DNA from 4 places in the Pontibacillus yanchengensis genome. Region 1 is predicted to be linked to each of the others. Evidence: riboswitches for the same ligand, from Rfam matches in the RefSeq annotation. Region 1 holds a riboswitch; each other region holds the start of a gene.
What was found. A riboswitch is a leader RNA that binds a small molecule or an ion and turns the genes downstream of it on or off. The one in region 1 is predicted to bind S-adenosylmethionine.

Region 1 (5,903 bases):
ATCATGTCTTTTATATGCTTCGATTTGAGGACCTCATGTTTCATTCTCAATCTATTCTCATTAACAATCTTATATCAAATTAAAATTATTATCAACTGTTTTCCCTTACTGGTAATCATTAGAACAAATTACCTGTAATGAAGTGATAATAAATGAGAAAAAGGCCAAGTTTCTTCCTTATTATAATGAAAAAACACTACTTCCATATGATAACAACTTCTATATGGTTTGAAAACAAGTAGGGTTATGGATTCATCACTTCAGACTAACTTAAAATGAACTACTAAAAACGCTCTAGAGCAACAATTATACTGGAGTTTATGGGAAACTTGTCCCAGAAAACAAGAAAAGTGAGATTCGATGTTGATTGATATCGATCGATTATAGAAGAGGGATCATACCAGTAGCTGGATGTTAGAGCTAGACAAGTATGAACCAGATTCTACATTCTTTCATCCTTCAATAAAAACAGGCGACTAAAGGTCGCCTGTTTTCTAATTTATCTTAATAATGTATAGATAGGATTCTTAGCGATGTATTTTCCGATCAACTTCAGCTACGATTCTTTGACTTTGTTCAAACTCTTGCTGTCGCCGTTGTTCAACCTTAAGACGTTGGTCTAATCGACGACTGTATTCCGCGTAGCCCATACCATGAGATTGGTGCATTGCCTTTTCCATCTCATTTGTGTAATTCAAGTTCAATTGGTCACTAATAGTGAATCCATCCCTTCAAATTTATCAATGTTTACAAAATAAATTTTACCATAGGGAAACTCCCTTCACAAAAGGCGTTTACATCTATTTTCACCTGTTTGCAAGTGAGACATCACGAACAGAATTAATACCTAGACACACCATATAATTCATCGATATTTCTTTAATTTGCTTAAATTTATTCAAGTTTTGTTACTAGTGTTTATTTTCTTGCAATTCATGAATACTTTCTTGCACAAGGGTTACAGCTTGGCTTAAAGCAGCCCCTCCGCCGAACGCAGCAGATACTCCACATGCTTCCATCATTTCTTCGTAAGAAGCACCATGATCAAGGCAACCTTTTGTATGGTAGATCATGCAATACTCATCTTGAGCTACAACACTAATGCCAAGAGCAATCAATTGCTTTTCTTTCTGTGATAAAGTTCCTTCTGCAAAACACGCTTCTGTAAACTTACTAAAATGATGTGCTACGTCAGGTAAATGTGTAGAGAAAGTTCCCATACCATGCTTATAGTCAAATAACGCCTGTTCACTTGTATTCATTGCTTGGTGTTGTTTTTGGTCCATAAAAAATCCCTCCAAGGATAATAATTAACTACGAATAGTATGACCTACATACTATAGATTATCCGTGGAGGGAAATAAATTACTTATTTACTAACAGGCACGATGGCACCGTTGTATTTCTCTTTCATAAATTGCTTAATTTCCTCAGATTGTAGAACTTCTAAAACAGTTTGAAGCGCTTTGCTATCTTTGTTTTCTGACTTTGTAACAAGTAAGTTTGCATAAGGTGATTCTGAACCTTCCATAAATAGAGAATCTTCTGTTGGGTTCAACCCTGCTTCAATTGCATAGTTTGTGTTAATAGCTACTAATGCATCTTCTTCACGCTCATAGTTTTGAGGTAGTAGACCTGCATCAACATCAGCAGAGAACTTTAGGTTTTTAGGATTTTTGGCGATATCCTCGATTTTTGCACTTTTCTTATCTATACCTTCTTTTAACTCGATAATACCCTTTGATTCGAATAGAGAAAGAATACGTCCATGGTCAGCTACAGAACGACTCATAATCACTTCTGTTCCCTTTGGAATCTCGTCAATGCTGTTAATATTTTTTGAGTAAACTCCCATTGGTTCTATGTGAACTGGACCAATGCTTGCGAAGTCATATCCAAATTCTTTTTTCTGGTCTTCAAGATATGGTGTGTGTTGGAAGTAGTTGGCATCAATAGCCCCACTAGATAGATCTTTATTTGGCAGAATATAATCCTGGTACGTTTCAATGTTTAGTTTAATTCCTTTTTCTTTCAAAAGTGGTTTTGCTTCTTCAAGAATCTCAGCATGTGGAGTGCTTGAAGCGCCAATTGTCAGTTCTTTTACTTCCTCACTTTGTTGATCAGAAGAACCTTCCTCTGATGCTGAGTCGGATGAGTTCCCATTTGATGATTCTTCAGAGTTACCCTCAGAAGTTCCGCAAGCTGCTAGTACTAAAATAAATAATGTACTTGCAAGTAGTGTTAGAAATTTTTTCATGATTTCTCTCTCCTTTTTATCGTTTATCTAATTTATTTGATACATAATCGCCTAGAAATTGAAATAAGAAAACGATTAATACTATTAAAATGGTACTTACTAATACAACATCAAAATCCCATCTCTGGAAACCCTTCAAGTAAGCTAGGTCACCTAAGCCTCCTGCACCAATAACACCAGCCATCGCTGTATAACTAATAAGTGCAATAGCTGTAACTGTTATCCCTGATATTAGTGCAGGCATTGATTCTGGCAAGAGAACCTTGAAAATAATAGTCGATGTCTTTGCACCCATACCTTTGGCTGCCTCAATGACACCTTTATCAACTTCCTTCAGTGCTATCTCTACCATCCTTCCATAAAAAGGGGAAGCTCCAATAATCAGGGCAGGTAACGCTGCATTAGGACCTCTGATGGTTCCAATTAGGAATTCCGTAAAAGGGAATAACAACAATATTAAGATGATAAATGGAATCGCTCTAAACACGTTGACTACCGTAGCTACAATGAAATTCAGTATTTTATTTGCCCATAATCCATCTTTTGCAGTTAAATATAAAAGTAACCCAAGAGCAATCCCAAAAATAAATGTACCTAAGACAGAAATGCCTGTCATATATATAGTTTCCTTCGTTGCTTCTATCAAGTCTGCCATTTTTACATTTGGAAATAAACTACGAAGCATTTGGATTCACCTCAACTTTGACCGATGTTTCAGAAATATATTGAATGGCCTCTTGTATAACTTGTTCTTCTCCAGTTAGGTGAACGACCAAGGTTCCATAAGCCCCTTTTTGAGTCTGAGTGATTTTACCCTGCAGAATGTTAATAGAGATATCATATTGTTTTGCTACCTCACTAATGACTGCCTGGTTTGTCTTCTCTCCTACAAAATGAAGTTTTACTATATGACCTGAATCATATTGTGTAAGAATTTCCTGTAACGAATCATCTTGGTCTCGATCACCCATGACTTGTTCAACAAATCGCTTGGTCACCTTTTGTTGAGGATTCCGAAACACATCTAAAACATCACCTTGTTCCACAACTCGTCCCTCTTCCATTACAGCTACACGGTTACTAATTTTACGGATAACATGCATCTCATGTGTAATTAGAATAATGGTCAAGCCAAGTTTCTTATTGATATCTGTTAGAAGATCTAATATAGAATCCGTCGTTTCAGGATCAAGTGCAGATGTTGCCTCGTCACATAAAAGAACCTTTGGTTTATTTGCTAGTGCTCTTGCAATCCCAACTCTTTGCTTTTGTCCACCGCTAAGTTGAGAAGGATATGCATTTTCTCTTCCAGACAGTCCAACTAGATCAACAAGTTCATTTACTCGTTGTTCTCTATCTTGTTTAGAAACATTGGCAATCTCAAGCGGAAAACCAATATTCTCCTTAACTGTTCTTGACCAAAGTAAATTAAAATGTTGATAGATCATTCCTATTTCTTGTCTTGCATGTCGAAGACCTTTACCTCTTAGTTTTGAAATATCGTTTCCATCTATTATGACTTCTCCACTAGTTGGGTCCTCAAGGCGATTGAGTAAGCGGATAAATGTACTCTTTCCAGCACCACTGTACCCAATCACTCCAAATATTTCACCTTTTTCGATATCTAAGCTTACATCATCAACCGCTTGAACATTTCCTGAACTGGACTGAAATACTTTTTGTAATTCCTTAATTGAAATCAATGTCGATTACCTCCCTTTTGCTCCGACTATACTGATAATTTTACTTGGATTTATGGTTGAAGAGTTAAAATATTGTTTAGGTTTACTTAGACAAGACAAGCGTAAGTGCTAAAAGCTTTCTTACTTTTTAAATAAAAAACCTTTCTGCCCAAGAGGACAAAAAGGTTTATGTGTAAACACTTCGTCCTCTCATCTATCTAAGTCTAAAACTTAGCAGGATTTGGCACCTTTCAAACATGGTTGATGGTTGCCGGGCTTCATAGGGCCAGTCCCTCCGCCTCTCGTGATAAGAGATTCACGTTCTTTATTTAATTAAAGCATTAACTTACTTATTCACTAAAATTGATTCTAGCATGGTTAAACTTATAAGGTCAAGAAGTTTAACATTAAAACTTTATATGTTTCCACAACTGATATCAATGTCTCTTAATTAGGAAATAGTATGAATAAGTTGATTCTAATAAGAGTGTGATTTATGTTAGCATGTGGATGAATATTCGTCAATATAAAGGAGTTTGATTATGAAAGCCCCTATCTTTGAATTACAAGACATGAATGGAGAAATATATAGTTTAGAAGATGATTTAGGGAATAATGTTGTGCTTACATTCTGGACGTCATGGTGTCCTGATAGCGGTAGAGATTTACCCAAAAAAGAGCAACTTTTCCAATCAATGGACCATGATAAAGTAAAAATGATTACGATAAATGTCGTGGGAAGAGAACGAAATGCCCAAGAAGGCATCGATTATGCAAATAAATTTTTGACGCAACCCATACTTTTTGACAAAGGAACAGAAATATATGACGCTTACAACTGCCAGGGTGTACCTACCACGGTCCTTATTAATAGAAATGGTGAGATTGTCAAACAGTTTGGTGACCAAGCACAGTTCCTGGAAATCGTTGAAGCTATTGGAAGTAAACTTGTCTAATCAAGCAGACAAGTGAAAAAGTGCCTCAATCAATAAAACATCTTTATATCGCCCATTCATTTTTATTAAATGTTTGGGCACCTTTAATAACTTTATTTCGCCACTCCATATTAGCTGTAACGTATAGCTATCTGCTTCAACGATTACCTGAACGTTCCTACCTTTTATATCATGAAGTAAGCATTTTCCATTCTCTATTTCTAAACAAATCTGCTCACAATTACTATAAAACGAAACCACCAATGATCTATCATGTAATAAAGGACCTAAATCATTACGCTTTTCTACCCTATCCAACCACGCATACAACTCCTTGGCATTCATTGGCCCTCTCCTTTTTATCAAAAGTAAAGAAATTATAAGTTCTGGCGCTTACATGTCTAGCTCTTGAGCCCAGCAACTAGCAAACTTCCTGCCCGTCCTTACGATAAGTCAACATCGAATCGTTTTACTCTTCTTGTGTTTCCTTTCGGCCTACACGACGTAGGTTGGTTCGATGTTGCTGCGTGACGCAGCGGTCTTAATTGAACTTCCATCATTCCAGAATTCACTCTAACTCACAGGAAGACAGTTTGTACGGTGCTAGACGGGCTCTTACGCTTTTATTTGATGTCTAGCTCCATTGCTTTTGTTATTAGCTTACTGCTTGTAATTCTCTACAAAAATATAATATCCTCTTTGGTTCATAACAATTTAAAAACTTCTCGCAAACCCAGTCGAAATATTTCCCGAGAAATATATAATCAACCTATATTTTGTCGCAAATGAAAGAATATCCCCCTATATTGTAAAGAGTTCAACTATTCCAATGTTACATTATCCAGAAGAAATAAGGTGTTTTACAGATATACACACCGACTATAACCTTCCTAGTAATCACTTTTGACAATACAAAAGAGCATCGAACTACTCTAGAATTCGATGCTCTTTCTAATCAAGTCATGACGTTATCATACTTCTTCATATTCACTTACCTTTTGATACATGTATGGCACAGAGTGAAAGGCA
Region 2 (5,903 bases), on a different contig from region 1:
ATATATCCTTCCACTGATTTTCACCTTCCCTATTATATTCAAATAAGTTATTCCTATTATTTCAGCGTAAGAATATAGCCCTTCCCTCTGATGTTTTCTATATGTATGCTTACACTCTATTTTTTTTCGAATACGGTAGATGATGGCATTTACTTCTTCTGCGCTCACATCAGGGACTCCTTGTTCATAAATTCTTTTGGTCACGCCGCATGCTTCAATTCATCTTTTGAAACAAATTGTCCTTTATTTCTTTTCAACACATTTATATTCTTTAGAAGAGAATGTGTAGCAAGTATTGCTTATCCAGACCTCCTGCTTATTTGCGTCGAACTTACACTCTTGCTCCTGGAGAATTTGATTCTCTAATTTAAATACTAAACGTGAATCCATTCGATAGCTTAATTGTACCCACGTAAAGTCTTTTCTTCGTAACACGGTAATTGGTGTTTATTTACCCATGTGCCATGTCTACTTCCTAAGTCTTTAATATACATGTTAGATTCATAACTATAAATCTCCGCATGTTTCCTATATATACTATCAAAAGGGACATTCGGCTTTCACCCACTAGATTTACGTCAAATGATAACTTTTTGCGTATTGAGTGAAAGAACAGCTCCTCTTTCGTAAGGGGACCCTATATAATCATTAAATAGCCTAGCGTATTCATATGATTAAAAACTCTCTCATATCTTAATCTACTATTATTTTATCATAGAATTATCATTTGCTTGTTATTGAATAAACAATGTAATTTGAATACGATTTTAATAATAGGAACAATATTCTAGCTAACATAGAAAAGGGGTAATCAAATGAGAAAAAAGTTATTCAATATAACCATGATCATACTTGCTATTTCTTCAAGTTTATATGGAACTTTTGAATTGATGAATGCAAGAACATTTCAGCTTTTTGGAGGCTTAACCAATCGAGTGAATATGAATGAGAATGTTGTCGCCTTGACCTTTGATGACGGTCCTACCGAAAATGTAAAAGGCATTCTCCCTTTGCTTAAGAAGTATAATGCAAAAGCTTCCTTTTTGTAGTAGGAAACAAACTCAAAGAAAATATGGAACTCGGAGAAAAGATTAGCAATGCTGGGCATCAATTAGGGAATCATACTTATTCTCATAAACCTATGATTTTTAAGTCCTCTTCCTATACTAAAGAAGAAATTCATATAGAGCCGGATACTTCATACTACTTTCAAAGAAAGTTGACTACGTAAAAAGTAATATTAAACAGGGTCTATTATTCTACTACACCCTATGTATGATAAAACTAATAATGGCTTAAATACGATTAATGAAATCTTGAAATTATTATCAAATCAAGGATATCGATTTGTTACAGTAAATGAGCTACAGCACCTATCATCTTCATAAATATTCAAGTCCTGTAATTAATAGTTTCTGACATTACCCACAAGTGTATTATTTATACTATATTAAGCAACCCACTTTCATTACTATTTTCATAAAACAAATTGATGAAAGTTTCTATTGTGTAACAAATGAGCCACATGACAAAAAGGTTCTTTGTAGTACAAGATAATAATTAGTAGAGATATAGAAGTTGCTGTGGGGGGATTCCAATGGTCGTAAAATTGACAGATGAATTATTAATTAAAGCATATCAAGAAGCTAAAGAAAACGAAGACGTCGAAGCATCATTTCTAACTATTCTCGAGGAAGAATTGTTAAAACGAAATATAGAAATCAATGAATAAAGAACAAAAACTCGGGGCGCCCGCTTAGCGATATATATGCTTTGGCCCACATGGCGTGGGTTGGTTCGATGTTGCTTACGATGCAGCGGTCTTAATCGAACCTCTTTCACCCCAGAACTTCACCTGATTCCGTATGAGATAAAGGAAACATGAAAATATATGTGTCGTACAGAGGTGAGGAAGCACATTAGTCGCTGGGCGATGGAGCTAGACATGTAATCGCTAGAACTTATACTTACTTTACTTTTGAAATATCCATTGCTGCCGTAGCTACACCTACAATACTATTTTTCTTGTTATATAATGGTTTGGCATAAGTCAAATAATCACGTTCTTCTCCATTTAAGGAGAACGCGATTACCTCTTTTTTTATTTCCCCAGTTCGTATTACTTCCTTTTTTAAGGCCACTAACTTGTCACTATAGGATTCATCCATTATATCGTATATTTGTTTGCCTATGAGCCAATTGTCTTCAAAATCAACCTGAGAGTTAAACACCCATGTATATTTTAAATCTAAATCACAATGTGTAAATGTAATAGGTAAATCTGACAAAGATGCTTGTAATGGTTCGATAAAATAATCCACATAAAAGTTTGAGCAATTAAATGATAAGATGTCAGCTATTTTCTCAGCGATTTGTAAACTTGGTGTTCGTTTACCGCTTTCAATTTGAGCATAATATGCTCGATCAATATGACACAAGGAAGCTACATATTCCTGGGTGAATCCTTTTTCTTTCCTTAATACTTTCAACCATTCTCTCATTTATTCACTTCCCTATTAAGCTAGATCACTAATGTTTCATTACTATAATAATATTCTCCATAGTTATCATAAAACCCTTTGGTACTTTATGGTTAGTTTAACTCTTTTATGAAAAGGTAAAATATATATAGAAGTCCATACCTAATAAGGAGGATTACCATGAGCACATTATCTCAAACGGAAATTAAGCAAAATCATGAGGATATCCCTCAATGGGAAGTGAAAGACGAAGTTGAAATAGGACGAGTGTACACTTTTGCACAATATAAAGATGGGTTAGAATTTGTTCAACAAATTGGCACCATCGCAGACGAAAAAGACCATCATCCTTCGATACAATTAGAGTACAAAGAGGTCGTTGTAGCCCTTACTTCTCATGATGTAGGTGGCCTAACAAACCGCGACTTTGATTTAGCACAACGCTTTGATGAAGTTTATGAAAACCGAAAATAAATCACATTAGCCATTGAGGGAATACCTTGATGGCTTTTTTATAGGGGAATTGATCTGGAGTGAGATTTAGAGGGGGGACTGAGAGCATTCAGAGCAAATTATAGAATTTCCGAGCACACCCCTCCTCTATTTATCCAAAGTTTAAATTTTCTAAAATCATTCATTGCGTAACATCCTTTAATGCTGTATGGTAGTAATTAAATAAATTACAAATCACATAACATTCTTATTCAGAGAAGCTGAGGGATCTGGTCCGTCGAAGCTTCAGCAACCGGCCTATTTAGGTGAGGTGCTACCTCCAGCAAGTGGGATGAATGTCCACTTGAAAGATAAGAAGAAGGATAAACTTGAGACCATCAAGCTCTTCTTCGGAAGGGCTTTTTTTATTATCATTCATACCATACTAAAGGAGTCGATCGACATGTGTAGTCATCATTTAGATACAAAACTAGCACAAACAGGGAACCGCAGTGAATCCACAACAGGTGCTGTCACCCCACCACTCCACCTCTCTACTGCTTACCGCCATCCAGGAATTGGACAATCAACTGGATATGATTATATCCGTACCGGTAATCCAACCCGCGATTTATTAGAGCAATCCATCGCTACATTGGAATCTGGTCTTGATGGATTTGCATTTAGTTCCGGAATGGCTGCCATTCAAACGGTCTTCTCTATTTTCACCCCAGGAGATGAATTCGTTGTTACCCAAGATGTTTATGGTGGATCTTACCGTCTCTTCGAAAATCACTTTCAAAAATTTGGCCTTGGATTTACGTACGTGAATAGCACAGAGCCAGAAGATTTCGAACAAGTAGTAACAGAGAAGACAAAAGGACTATTTATCGAAACACCCACTAATCCACTCATGACCCAAATTGATATCGAAGCCATTGCAAAATTAGCTAAAAAATACAACCTACTTCTAATCGTGGATAACACTTTCTTTACACCTTATCTACAGCAACCACTTCAACTAGGTGCAGACATTGTCATACACTCGGCAACGAAATACCTTGGAGGTCACAATGACGTACTCGCCGGACTCGTAGTAGCCAATGATGAAGCCATCTGTGAAAGTCTGGCTGCTGAACAGAACGCTTCTGGTGCCGTATTATCCCCATTTGATTGTTGGCTGTTAATGAGAGGTATAAAAACACTAGGTCTTCGTATGAAGCAGCATGAGACCAATGCAAAACGAATCGCTGAGTTCCTTAAGAACGATTCCAATGTAACAGATGTTCTCTATCCTGGTCATGGAGGCATGCTTTCCTTCCGTGTTCAACAAGAGGAGTTCGTCCCATACCTTCTTCAGAGTTTTGAGCTTATTTCTTTTGCGGAGAGCCTTGGCGGTGTGGAAACCTTTATCACATACCCTGCCACTCAGACGCATGCTGATATACCAGAAGAAGTACGCTCTAGTTATGGTGTAGATAATCGATTACTCCGCTTATCTGTAGGAATTGAGGATGATAGAGATCTAACAAAAGATCTACAACAAGCTCTTGATAAAGCACAAACGGAGGTTAAGCAACATGTCTAATTATTCTGTTCAAACTAAGCTACTTCACAATGATTATTCTGTAGACAAAACATCCAATGGAGTTAGTGTACCGATTCAACATGCTTCAACATTCCACCAAGAGGATATTAGTGAATTTGGTCAATACGATTATGCTCGCTCCGGTAACCCAACCCGGGATGCACTAGAAACTACCATAGCTGACCTTGAAGGTGGCACGCATGGTTTCGCGTTTGCCTCTGGCATGGCTGCGGTGTCTAGTTCTCTTATGCTATTGTCCAAAGGTGATCACCTACTCATTACCGAGGATGTGTACGGAGGTACATTCCGATTTGTTACGCAAGTCCTTTCTCGTTTCGGAATCGAGCATACCTTTGTGGATATGACCAAGCTTGATGAAGTAAAAGCAGCCTTTCAATCGAACACGAAGGCTGTTTTTATCGAGACACCATCGAATCCGCTGTTAAAAGTAACAGACATTGAAGCAGTTACACAGCTTGCTAAACAGCATGATTGTATTTCGTATATGGATAATACGTTCTTAACGCCTTTGTTACAAAAACCATTCGATCTTGGTGTGGATATTATTATTCACAGTGCCACCAAGTTCTTAGCAGGACATAGTGATGTTGTTGCTGGTTTAGTAGTAGTAAATGATGAACAATTAGCCCAACAAATCGGTTTTTTACAAAATTCATGCGGTGCCATTTTAGGACCTCAGGATTGCTGGCTGGTCCTTCGCGGCATCAAAACCCTGCACGCTAGAATGCGGCAGTCTGTAGAATCAGCAGAAAAACTAGCAAATTATTTAGAAGGCCATTCTCTTATTACAAAAGTCTATTATCCTGGATTGACTTCAAACTCATATTATGAAGTTCAACAAAAACAAGCCAAAAATGGCGGTGCTGTTCTGTCATTCGAACTCGCCAATGAACAGGCCGTTGAGCAATTTGTAGAACGGTTAAAGCTGCCCGTTTTCGCTGTTAGCCTTGGGGCAGTTGAGTCCATCCTATCTTATCCAAGAAATATGTCACACGGCTCTATGCCTGATCATGATTGTGACCAGCGCGGTATTACAAAAGGTTTACTCCGCTTATCAGTAGGACTGGAAGATGCAGATGAACTCATTGTCGATTTCGAACAAGCACTAGCTTATACAAATCAACCCGCAAATACAATATAACTGCCACAAAATAAGTGCCAGACCCCCACCACGCTACAGCATTATCGCGGTGGGGGGGTTGGCACTATTTTATTGCATTTTACTTTTTTCCTATAAACGCATCAATCTCCCGTAGAGCTTGCTCAACTCCTCCACTTTCCCTAAAGCCAGCCCTTCCAAGACTCACGCCTAAATCATTAGCCACTAAATCCAATATTCCACCTATGATTAATTTTCTCAGTTGTTAAATAATGGACTTCGT
Region 3 (5,903 bases), on a different contig from region 1:
TTTCTCCTATCAATGCAATGGAAACACCCCATTCCCCCCAAACTCTCTCAACTTCAAATCTTCAAGATTATGCCTCTTATGTTTCATAACTTTTTTCTATCAATCTTTGCGGACTTAAATAACCGCGGCATCTGCGTCTAAAGTGGGCGTTGTGTTATGTTGTTTTAGAATCATCCTTTGAATTAGCCCTACATGTATGACAAATATGATATGGTAATGAATAGGAAAAAATGTACGAAGCATGAATTGGAATAGTATATCAGTTAGGAGACGAATAAATGGATAGCTTTAACAGCCAGTTTTTATATTCAGTTTTAATCATCGCACTTGGATATATCTTAAAACGAACAAATTTAATTAAAGAGCAAGATGGTGAAGGTTTAGCAAGGATTATCTTTAATCTGACTCTGCCATCGTTATTAATCGTCACCTTTCATGATATTGAAATCGATTCCTCATTAATCCTGTTAATTGTAATAGCCATCGTATATGGTTTGATTCAAGCGGCGTTGGGTTTACTTCTCTTTAAAAACGAAGAAAAGCGCACAAAAGGAATGCTATCCATGATGGCGCCAGGCTTTAACATTGGACTTTTTGCGTTCCCGCTCGTTGAGGCGATTTGGGGGGAAGAAGGATTAAAATACTTTGGGATGTTTGATTTTGGAAATGCATTGATCGTATTTGGTGTTATTTATGTGATTGGCAGCATTTATTCTGATGCAGGTGAGCGAAAAGATTTGAGGCATGTGGTAGGCAAAGTAACCAAATCCGTTCCACTAATCACATACGTGACAGTATGTACATTAAATTTTACAGGAGTGACCATTCCTTCGGTTATCATTGAGGTTTCAGAAACGATATCCGTTGCTAATATGCCGTTATCTTTATTGCTGCTTGGTATCTACTTAAACTTCTCTTTCGCAAAAGGATCTAGTAGCCAAATTATTAAATTACTTTCTCTAAGATACGTAGTTGGACTAGGAATAGGGATTTTAATGTTTGTGTTTTTACCTTTTGAGAGTATGTTTAAATATACAGTACTTATTGCACTAATCCTTCCTATGTCAGCTTCTGTGTTGCCTTATGCGGTTGAATTTGATTATGATCGTAAATTTGTTGGTACTGTCTCCAACATTACCATTATCGTAAGTTTCTTCCTTCTCTGGGGAGTGGGGACCTTAATAATATAAAAAACATGCAGCGTTTAGGTATTTTTACCTATACGCTTTTTTATTAGGCTGGGGATGTTTTTTGATTATTATGAGGTAAGGCGCTTGCACATTTCTTCATTTTTCACATGTACTATATTGACATCTATTATGAAATGCTTTAAAGTTACGAGTATTCAAAAAATTATAATAAACACGTATAGAACCTATTGCTTTTATCATATAGTGGAACAAACGCTAAAGATGAAAAGGCGATATTTTTTTACCCCTAAAGCCTACAATCCCGATGAATTAACTTGGGATATCCATTTAGAACATAACTCTTATCAGGAGTGACGGAGGGAACTGGCCCGCAGATGTCCGGCAACCTGCTTACAAAAGCAAGGTGCTAATTCCAGCAAAATGACCATCATTTTGGAAGATAAGGCAACATTGCTTGTTAATCTGCCTTTCCAAAATGGGGAGGCAGATTTCGTTTGTGTAAAGCACTATTTTTATCCTGGTCAATCGTTAGGAGGTTGATGGAATGACAACAGTTACGCATGACAATTGGGAAACTAGTGAGAAGCCCGTTTTCGATATTATGACTCCTACAAAAGGAGCGCAAGAAGTGTTGGAATGGTCTTATCATCATTACGGTGATGATATTGTATATGCTTGTAGCTTTGGTGTAGAAGGAATGGTCATGATTGATTTGATTGCCAGAGTGAAGCCGACTGCAAGAATTATTTTCTTAGATACAGGAATTCATTTTAAAGAAACATATGAACTGATTGATAGAGTGAAGGAGCGCTATCCTGAATTACAGATCAAAATGGTAAAGCCTCATCTTACACTTGATGAACAGGCAGAAGAGTATGGAGAAGCCTTATGGGAGAGAAATCCGAATAAGTGCTGTAACATTCGGAAGATTATCCCTCTAGAGAAGGAGTTATCCCAAGAGGAAGCTTGGATTTCAGGTTTGCGAAGAGAGCAGTCTCCTTCTAGAGCATCTACGGATTTTCTAAACAAGGATGATAAATTTAAAGCCGTAAAAGTATGTCCGTTAATTCATTGGACTTGGCAAGATATTTGGAACTATGTGCGTAAAGAAGATTTGCCATATAATCCACTACATGAGCAAGGGTACCCAAGTATAGGCTGTTCTGTATGCACGGCTAAAGTTACCGATTCCGGTGACTCACGAGCTGGGAGGTGGGCTAACACAGACAAAACGGAATGTGGTCTTCATTCCGATTCTTAGAGTAATAGATAAGGAGATTATCCATGACAGTATTGGCGATTGCAGTAGCACTGTTTTTTGCAATGAACATAGGGGCAAGCGGCGCAGCAGCAGCAATGGGGACCACGTTTGGTTCTGGTGCTATCAAGAAAAAACGAATAGCACTTGTTCTATGTAGTGTCGGTGTTGTATTAGGAGCTTCTTTTGGTGGTCAGGAAGTTGCGGAAACGATCGGAAGTGGAGTGATCCCTTCTTCCATTATCAACCTAAAAGTTGTGTTAATTATTCTCTTTTCAGCTACCATGTCCCTATTTATCGCCAATATGCTAGGCATACCATTGTCGACTAGTGAAGTAACAGTCGGGGCTGTCATTGGAGTCGGTATTGCCAGTCAAATTCTCTTCGTAGAAAAACTTTTTTTTCTGTTATTGATTTGGATTTTGGTTCCGATTAGTGCCTTCTTGATAGCTCTATTGTCTGCAAAAGGTATAAAGCTTTTAGAGAATCATTCTACTGCAATCCATCAACCCAATTGGCAAAAACGATTCACGTTTATCTTGATTGGTGCAGGATTTCTCGAAGCAGTGGCAGCAGGCATGAATAACGTAGGAAATGCGGTAGGACCTCTAATTGGTGCAGGGGTACTTTCTATGAATACAGGCACTGTAGTTGGTGGGATTTTTGTAGCGCTTGGTGTTCTCTTGTTTGGAGGCAAGGTGCTGGAAACGAATGGGAAGCGTATTACCCGTTTTTCCTTAATTGAAGGGTGTTCCATTACAAGTATCGGTGCGGGTCTTGTGATAGCGGCATCTATTTTAGGGATTCCAGTCCCTCTAACACAAATTACTACATCCGCCATTATGGGAGTAGGAGCTGGGAAAAGTGGCCAAATCCTTTTCAAAAAGCGCATTATCAAGAGAATGTTAATGGTGTGGGCCGTATCCCCCGTATTCTCCTTAGTCTTTTCTTATGGATTAGTAAAATTGTTTTTAGAAAGTGATATGTATTCCCTTGTAGCCATTGGAAGCATGTTCTTGGCAACAGTAGGGTCGCTGTATCTTATTAAGACAGTACGGGAAGAAAAAGCAATGATTAATGAACAAGGTAGTGGCATTTAACTAATTATTGGAGGGTTACAAAATGACAAAGAGCGTACCACATGGAGGAACATTAATTAATCGATGGGATTCAGACTATTCTTATTCCCATATCCAAACAGAAATCGAACTAGATGCGATTGCATTAAGTGATTTAGAGCTTATTGGCATTGGCGGGTATAGCCCTTTAACCGGTTTTCTAGAAGAAGCAGACTATCACTCTGTCGTTGAGAATATGAAACTAGAGAACGGGCTTCCATGGAGTATTCCGATTACTCTTCCGGTTACAGAAGAGAAGGCAAATACGTTGAGCACTGGAGATGAGGTCCGCCTCGTCTATCAAGGGGATGTGTACGGTGTGCTAACCGTGAATTCGATCTTTTCACCGGATAAATCGAAAGAAGCACAATATGTGTATCAAACAACAGATGCTGCACACCCTGGGGTGAAAAAGGTGTATGATCGTCCTGATCATTATGTAGGTGGTCCGATTACATTAATCAAACGTACACCGAAGGGGCGCTTCACACAATATTATAAAGACCCTGTTGAAACAAGAAACTATTTCACAAAACAAGGTTGGGAAAACATTGTAGGATTCCAAACAAGAAATCCTGTTCATCGTGCGCATGAATACATTCAAAAGACGGCTCTTGAAATAGTTGATGGTCTATTCTTAAACCCATTAGTAGGCGAAACTAAATCCGATGATATCCCTGCTGATGTGCGGATGGAAAGTTATGAAGTCATCTTGGAAAACTATTATCCTGAAGATCGAGTGTACTTAAGTGCCTTTCCTGCAGCGATGCGCTATGCCGGGCCAAGAGAAGCTGTATTCCACGCATTGGTACGTAAAAACTTTGGATGTACCCATTTCATAGTCGGGCGAGATCATGCAGGAGTAGGCGATTATTACGGAACCTATGATGCACAAAAAATATTCTCAAACTTTACCGAAGAGGAATTAGGCATTAAGACGTTGTTCTTTGAACATAGCTTCTATTGCAAAAAGTGTGATGGAATGGCCTCTAACAAAACATGCCCACATGATAAAGAACATCATATGATGCTATCAGGTACAAAAGTAAGAGAAAAACTACAACGTGGAGAAAAACTACCTCCAGAATTTAGTAGACCAGAGGTAGTCGAAACATTAATCAAAGGGATGAAACAGGATGCGGTCCAAACAGGAGGAAAAGAGTAATGAGTGAAGAACGAAACCTAACTTGGCATGCATCTACTATCACGAAAGATCTTCGTCATCGTAAAAATGAACATAAAAGTGCCATTCTTTGGTTTACAGGCCTTTCTGGTGCAGGTAAATCCTCCATTGCCAATGCTGTATCTTTAAAGCTATTTGATGAATCCATCCAGCATTTTGTCCTTGATGGAGATAATGTACGCCATGGTTTGAATAAAGACCTTGGTTTTAGCGAAGAAGATCGCAAGGAGAATATTAGAAGAATAGGCGAAGTAGCCAAACTCTTTATTGATAGTGGCCAATTTGCCATTACAGCTTTTATTTCCCCTTTCCAGGAAGATCGAAATGATGTGCGTGAACTTGTTGAAGAAGATGAGTTCATCGAAATTCATGTGAAATGCTCGTTAGCTGAATGCGAGAAACGAGATCCAAAAGGGCTATATAAGAAAGTAAAACAAGGGGAAATTAAAAATTTCACTGGAATAGATTCTCCTTATGAAGCACCGGAATCACCAGAGATTGTAGTGGATGCAGAGAACGACTCAGTGGAAGCATGTAGTGATCAAATTATTGCATATTTACGCGAGCAACAATATATCTAATAAGAAGGAGTTAATCATAAAGGGGGCCATTAGATGGGGAAGGTATATCTTGTAGGTGCTGGACCTGGGGATGCAGACCTTATTACAGTCAAGGGACTGAAATGCATCCAACAGGCAGATGTTATTTTATACGATCGCCTTATTAACACAGAGTTACTGGAACAAGCCAAAGAAGATGTGGAGCTGATCTATTGTGGTAAGCTTCCGAATCATCATGCATTACAACAAGATACCATTAATCACTTCCTGGTGAAGCACGCTCGTAAAGGTAAGGTGGTTACTAGATTAAAGGGGGGCGATCCGTTTGTTTATGGACGTGGCGGTGAAGAAGCCGAAGCGTTAGCCAAAAACTGCGTCGATTTTGAAGTCGTCCCTGGCATTACATCTGGAATCGCAGCACCTGCTTATGCTGGTATCCCAGTCACCCATCGTGAACTTGGCTCTACTTTTGCATTTGTTACTGGTCATCAGAAAGAAGGAGAGGAAGAAGAGCTGCGCTGGGAAAGTCTAGCAAAGGGAATCGATACATTAGCTATTTATATGGGAGTGAAAAATCTTCCATATATCGTTGATCAATTAACGAAGTATGGGCGTAGCTTTTCAACCCCCGTT
Region 4 (5,903 bases), on a different contig from region 1:
ATCATTCGTAACGGACAGATAAAAGGGTTATTTGATACAGGTGTTACGATTTGGGATGAACTGCTTCAAGAAGTCCTTGGTAACAATGCGAATACACAAATGAAAAGCATTGTTGCAACTATCCAAAAAGAACAGAATGAGATCATACGCTATGATAAGAAAAAATACTTATTGGTCCAAGGCGTAGCGGGTAGTGGTAAGACCTCAGCAGCATTACAACGTGTGGCTTACTTAATGTATCGGTATCGTGGCAGCATTCAAGCCGACCAAATCATGCTTTTCTCACCTAATCCAATGTTTAATAGCTATGTTGCAAATGTCCTCCCTGAACTCGGAGAGGAAAACATGGATCAAACGACCTTTTTAGAGTATATCGACAAACGCCTTGAGGGACGTGTGAGCTACGAAGACGCTTATGAGCAATTAGAACATCTTCTAACTTCCCAAAAAGACAAGGATTATGATGTTCGATTAAATAATATCCAATATAAAGCTAGTTTAGATTTCAAGGCATTTGTGGACCAGTATATTGAGCGGTTAACAAAGCAAGGATTAATCTTTAAAAATGTGAAATTTAGAGAACAGACCATTGTTACCAAGCAACAGATGGATGATTACTTTTATAGTCTAGACCCGGCTATTTCTACTCCTAATGCCATGCAAATGCTTGCAGATTGGCTTTTGGAACAAGTGAGTGCTTTTGAGCAAGCAGAACGGAAGAAGGCATGGGTTGAGGATGAAATCCAACATTTAAGTAATGAGGAATACTTGAGAATTTACCACAAAACGCAAAAAGGAAATCGAGATAATCAGGATACCTTTGATGACTTTCAATTAGAGCAGCAAATGTTATCGAAGGCTGTTGTCCGAAAGTATATTAAGCCGATAAAAAATAAAATTAAAAATCTTGAATTTATAAACATGACCGCTGTGTATAAAGCTCTGTTTTCCATTGAACCACATGATAAGCCAGCACAATGGGATGAAATGATTCAACAAACATTGGCATCGTTGGATGAGAAGCATCTCCTACATGAAGACGTTACGCCATATCTTTATCTAGAGGATCAGCTTAAGGGAACGAATGTCTACACGAAAATTCGCTACCTATTTATTGATGAGGCTCAGGATTATTCTCCGTTCCAATTTGAATTTTTGAAGAAGCTTTTCCCTTATAGTCGTATGACGATTTTGGGTGACTATAACCAAGCAATCTATGCCCATAATGTCCATGCGCCAACGCCATTATCAGAAGAACTCCACTCTGAAGGGGAAGTAGAAAAGCTTACCCTATTAAGAAGTTATCGCTCAACCAAGCCTATCATTGAATTTACAAAAGGACTTGTAACTGGTGGAGAAGATATTGAACCGTTTAATCGAGAAGGTGAGCGTCCAAGTCTTGTCGAAGTAGAGGATGCAGCGAAGCATATAGAAGCAGTTGAGCAAAAGGTTCTCTCCTTGCAAGACAAAGCATACGAAACAATTGCGATTATTTGTAAAACAGCTGAAGAGAGTCGACAAGCATACGAAGCGCTTAAAGATGATCTGCCTGTTAGACTAATGGATAAGGATACCTATACGTTTGAAAAAGGACTTATTGTCATACCTGCCTACTTAGCAAAAGGGATTGAATTTGATGCTGTTGTTATTTTTAATGCATCAGCAGAGCAATACAAAGATGATTTGGAACGCAACTTGTTCTATACCGCGTGTACAAGAGCGATGCATGAACTTCACATTCTTTCTTTAGGGGAAAAGAGCCCTTTTATTCAGGAAGTTCCTTCAGAAACATACGTGGAAGAACTGTTTATGCGATAAGTGGAGCAGATAAGTGTACAACACAACTCCCACTGGAACAGATTTTATCATTCAAAAGAGGAGGTGCGTAGAGATACGCGCCTTCTTTTTTAAACGGGAGGAAATAAAATGAAGATCAATGGTCATGAAGTAAAGGGGATAGACATTGATGCTGAGACTCGGTGCAAACATTACCATAAGGAAGTAGATAGGATCGCACTTAAATTTAAGTGTTGCGATACCTATTACCCTTGCTATCAATGTCATGACGAGGTCACCAATCACAAGGCTGAGACGTGGACTGTGGAAGAGCGAAACAAGAAGGCAGTTTTGTGTGGTTCATGTGGTAAGGAGTTAACGATACACGAGTATATGAACAGTGGATACGCATGCCCTCATTGTGAAGCCTCTTTCAATCCTGGCTGTCGTAATCATGCTAATCTTTACTTTGACGTCTCAGAAGATTAAAAGTGTTGTTTTAAGTAGGAAGATAACTCGATAAAGCCAGGCTCATCTTGTTTGTCTAACGCTTGATCAATCAATCTCATTGCATTTTCTCGCTCTAGTTCGAGAATCACTTTATCAATTGTTTTCATATTGATTGATTTTTTTCGATTCAAATATCGACTAGCAATCGAGTGGACATGGGTAACGAAATCAGGTAAATCCAATAGCTCTTGAATGGTAATTTGCATCATATGTTTCCCCTTTTGGAAAACTAGCACATCATTAACATTGGTGATTTTTTTGGTTTTACGATCAACTACAATTTCACGTCCTTCAATGGGAGTGAATTGATACAGGTCATCACCAAAGTGGATAGAGAAGTATTGATAGGCTAACATAATGCGAATACAATTTTCTTCGTGTTTCACATAAAACGGTTTTAACATCCGAACAGATAACATGTGATCACCCCTTAAATACTGAATATTTTGTTATTAGGATATGCAGTAATCCCGCCAGAGGTTAAAGATTTTAAGAAGGTTAGACGCTTTCATTTTTTTAAGTACTTTTTACGAAAAATTTAAACTATTCAATAAGTTTGACATATTGACGGGTGATTAGTAGTATATATGGCAACAACTTATGCATCATTAACGTAATCTTCTTATCCAGAGAGGTGGAGGGACTGGCCCTTTGAAACCTCGGCAACGGATTCTGTGCAACAGAACACCGTGCTAATTCCTTCAAGCTTAACGCGGCTTGGAAGATGGGGAGAGTTGGGATCTACATAAAAGCAGAGCCCCTCTTCTTTACATAAAAGAGAGAGGCTCTGCTTTTATGTTTATGAGGAAATACGTTAAAAGTTAGTGTTTAATACTGAGTAAAGTCATTGGAATAATGGAATATAATAGGTGTCGTGAAGGAGAGGGAATGGATGATGAGGTATGGATTTTGGCTCCCTATATTCGGAGGTTAGTTACGGAATGTAGATGAAGAACAGATGACTCCTACATTTGAGTATGTGAAGAATGTTATTCAATCGGCTGAAAAATGGGGGTATGACACCACCTTAATCGCAGAACTGTATTTAAACGATATCAAGGGCCCTGAAAGAGATTCATTAGAAGCATGGTCCACTGCTGCAGCATTAGCTGCAGTTACGGATTCGATAGAAATCATGACAGCTGTTCGGCCAAATTTTCATAACCCTGCTGTTACTGCAAAAATGGCCTCTACGATAGATCATATTAGTAATGGACGCTTTACGTTAAATGTAGTTTCCGCTTGGTGGCAAGAGGAAGCACGACAGTATGGAGGTGCTTTTACAGAGCATGATGAACGTTATGATCGCACAGATGAGTTTTTACAAGTCTTAAAAGGGCTATGGTCTCAAGATACATTTAGTTTTCAAGGGAAGTTTTATCAAATCGCTGATACACAGTTACAGCCTAAACCTATTCAAGCACCAACTGTTTATGCGGGTGGGGAAAGTCCCCGAGGAAAACAATCCATCTCTGAGTATTGTGATGCTTATGTGATGCACGGAGGGACGGTTGACGAGATTTCACAAAAAATAAGAGATATGAAAGAACGGAGACTTAAGGTGTCTTCAACGCCGTTTCAATCGTTCGGTATGGCTGCTTATGTCATCTGTCGTGACACCCTTGAGGAGTTAAATCGAATCACGCAGTTGAAACAGTCTAGCGCTTATGCAGGCTACAAAGACTTCACAAGTAAATCGCAGCTGGAACAGCAGGTGGAAATGTTGGATTATTCGGTTTCCAATCGTGGATTACGGCCAAATTTGATTGGAACTCCTAATCAAATAGCAGATAAAATGATCGCTTATGAAGAAGTTGGACTTGATTTGCTACTGCTTCAATGTTCACCTCAGCTTGAGGAAATGGAGCGGTTCTCTAAGCAAGTGATGCCTCTAGTAGAAGAGAAAAGGGTGCAGGAAAGAAAGGAGACTCAACAATGAGTAAAGTATATATCTTACACGAAAACGAAGAATGGACTGTCCACCTCACAGATCGTTTAGACCAATTGGGCATACCATATGAAAGCTGGCATTTGGATTATGGAACGATTGATCTATCTGAGGAACCTCCGGAAGGTGTGTTTTACAATAGGATGAGTGCTTCTTCCCATACAAGAAATCATCGTTTTGCTCCAGAATTTGCTGAAGCGGTGCTAGCTTGGCTTGAGCGGCATGGTCGGACTGTAATCAATGGAAGCAGAGCTCTTCGTCTTGAAGTCAGTAAGGTTAATCAATATATGGCATTAAACCAGCAAGAGATACAAACGCCTAAAACGATTACGGCAGTGGGACGTAATCAAATCATAGAAGCCGCAAAGCAGCTAGATCGAGCTTCCTTTATTACAAAGCATAACCGTGCAGGTAAAGGCCAAGGCGTTCAACTGTTTCACTCCATAGAAGCCTTGCATCAATATGTGTACAGCGAGGGATTTGACGAGCCTGTAGATGGTATAACCCTTGTACAGGAATATATTGAAGCACCTGAACCGTATATCGTGAGGTGTGAATTCATTGGTGGGAAGTTAATCTATGCGGTTCGTGTTGATACATCTGAAGGGTTTGAGCTTTGCCCTGCTGATGCATGTACGATTGAAGATTTACATTGCCCTACGGAAGATACGCCGCAACAAAAGGAGGAGCAACCTAAGTTTAGGATCTTAGATTATTTTGACGATCCAGTTATCGAACAGTATGAACAATTCCTTTTAGAAAATAATATTGAGGTAGCAGGGATTGAATGTATACAAGATCAAAACGGAAATCTGTACACGTATGATGTGAATACGAATACGAACTATAATAAAGAAGCAGAAGAGCAAAAGGATAAGTTTGGTATGTTGGAACTTGCTACGTACCTTGGCAGGAAACTAGAAAAGAAATCAATTTCGAGTTATGTATAAAACGGAAGTTAGGCATCTATTAAGGTGTCTAACTTTTTTATTGTCTAACGAAATTATAAAAATGTTGGCTTGTGCATAACTAAGTAAGTTATAGAGGCCACGTACAGCTCCAGCGCACAGCGACGAGCAAACTTCCTGCACCTCCTTACGATAAGTCAACATCGAACGCTTGCGCTCTTCGTGTTTCCTTTATCTCATACGGATTCAGCGGAAGTTCGAGTTCGATTAAGAACGCTACATCACGTAGCAATATCGAACCAACCCACTTCCTGTGGGCAGCAGTTTGTACGTCGCTAGCCGGGAGCGCTGAGCTTTTGTTCTCATAACGAAAGCCTTGATGTGGTAAATACTCGCCGCGTCAAAGGATTTCAATCCCTTTTCTATATGTGGTGAGTGAGTGGTTTCCCTTGATGGTATCGGTTTGCAAGGAGAATTCCATTGGAGAACGGATGTGTGAATAATACCAAAGCTGCTTTGTGAAAGGGCAGTAGATAACGGTAGGAGGGAGTTGGGTAACAAGGTCATGCATATTGGCAAAACGAATGCTCAGGGGCGTAAGCGTAGTATAGGATTGTGTAAAATTATCATTTCCGACTCGTGGACTTCCGTAATTGTACATGATCACCTGAGCGAATGGTGCGTTTCCTTTTGCATCTAAAGCATGTAGCGTCGCTAAGGCACCACCTAGACTATGACCGGTAATATAGAGCTTCTTATGA

Region 2: another riboswitch for S-adenosylmethionine. It lies ahead of GLW08_RS04200 (methionine biosynthesis PLP-dependent protein); the one in region 1 lies ahead of GLW08_RS18745 (methionine ABC transporter ATP-binding protein).
Region 3: another riboswitch for S-adenosylmethionine. It lies ahead of GLW08_RS13215 (phosphoadenylyl-sulfate reductase); the one in region 1 lies ahead of GLW08_RS18745 (methionine ABC transporter ATP-binding protein).
Region 4: another riboswitch for S-adenosylmethionine. It lies ahead of GLW08_RS13520 (LLM class flavin-dependent oxidoreductase); the one in region 1 lies ahead of GLW08_RS18745 (methionine ABC transporter ATP-binding protein).

What each region holds. Positions count from the first base shown of each region.
Region 1 covers NZ_WMEU01000008.1:61,821-67,723, forward strand. Annotated here, with positions in the region: gene GLW08_RS21710 (hypothetical protein) at 528-668, opposite strand; gene GLW08_RS18730 (carboxymuconolactone decarboxylase family protein) at 912-1,286, opposite strand; gene GLW08_RS18735 (MetQ/NlpA family ABC transporter substrate-binding protein) at 1,370-2,257, opposite strand; gene GLW08_RS18740 (methionine ABC transporter permease) at 2,274-2,942, opposite strand; gene GLW08_RS18745 (methionine ABC transporter ATP-binding protein) at 2,932-3,960, opposite strand; SAM riboswitch class I at 4,147-4,253, opposite strand; gene GLW08_RS18750 (TlpA family protein disulfide reductase) at 4,482-4,895, shown strand; gene GLW08_RS18755 (hypothetical protein) at 4,896-5,219, opposite strand; gene GLW08_RS18760 (thioredoxin family protein) at 5,846-5,903, opposite strand, start outside.
Region 2 covers NZ_WMEU01000001.1:861,624-867,526, forward strand. Annotated here, with positions in the region: gene GLW08_RS04170 (hypothetical protein) at 1-168, opposite strand, end outside; gene GLW08_RS22375 (FHA domain-containing protein) at 399-536, opposite strand; partial or broken gene GLW08_RS04180 (polysaccharide deacetylase family protein) at 816-1,388, shown strand; gene sda (sporulation histidine kinase inhibitor Sda) at 1,598-1,732, shown strand; gene GLW08_RS04190 (helix-turn-helix domain-containing protein) at 1,968-2,501, opposite strand; gene GLW08_RS04195 (4a-hydroxytetrahydrobiopterin dehydratase) at 2,661-2,954, shown strand; SAM riboswitch class I at 3,178-3,290, shown strand; gene GLW08_RS04200 (methionine biosynthesis PLP-dependent protein) at 3,376-4,500, shown strand; gene metC (cystathionine beta-lyase) at 4,493-5,662, shown strand; partial or broken gene GLW08_RS04210 (macrolide family glycosyltransferase) at 5,854-5,903, opposite strand, start outside.
Region 3 covers NZ_WMEU01000004.1:129,059-134,961, forward strand. Annotated here, with positions in the region: gene GLW08_RS13210 (AEC family transporter) at 279-1,190, shown strand; SAM riboswitch class I at 1,490-1,597, shown strand; gene GLW08_RS13215 (phosphoadenylyl-sulfate reductase) at 1,696-2,412, shown strand; gene GLW08_RS13220 (inorganic phosphate transporter) at 2,436-3,509, shown strand; gene sat (sulfate adenylyltransferase) at 3,532-4,692, shown strand; gene cysC (adenylyl-sulfate kinase) at 4,692-5,291, shown strand; gene cobA (uroporphyrinogen-III C-methyltransferase) at 5,325-5,903, shown strand, end outside.
Region 4 covers NZ_WMEU01000004.1:193,009-198,911, forward strand. Annotated here, with positions in the region: gene helD (RNA polymerase recycling motor HelD) at 1-1,818, shown strand, start outside; gene GLW08_RS13510 (CHY zinc finger protein) at 1,927-2,265, shown strand; gene GLW08_RS13515 (IDEAL domain-containing protein) at 2,262-2,705, opposite strand; SAM riboswitch class I at 2,906-3,017, shown strand; partial or broken gene GLW08_RS13520 (LLM class flavin-dependent oxidoreductase) at 3,182-4,225, shown strand; gene GLW08_RS13525 (ATP-grasp domain-containing protein) at 4,222-5,184, shown strand; gene GLW08_RS13530 (lipase family protein) at 5,543-5,903, opposite strand, start outside.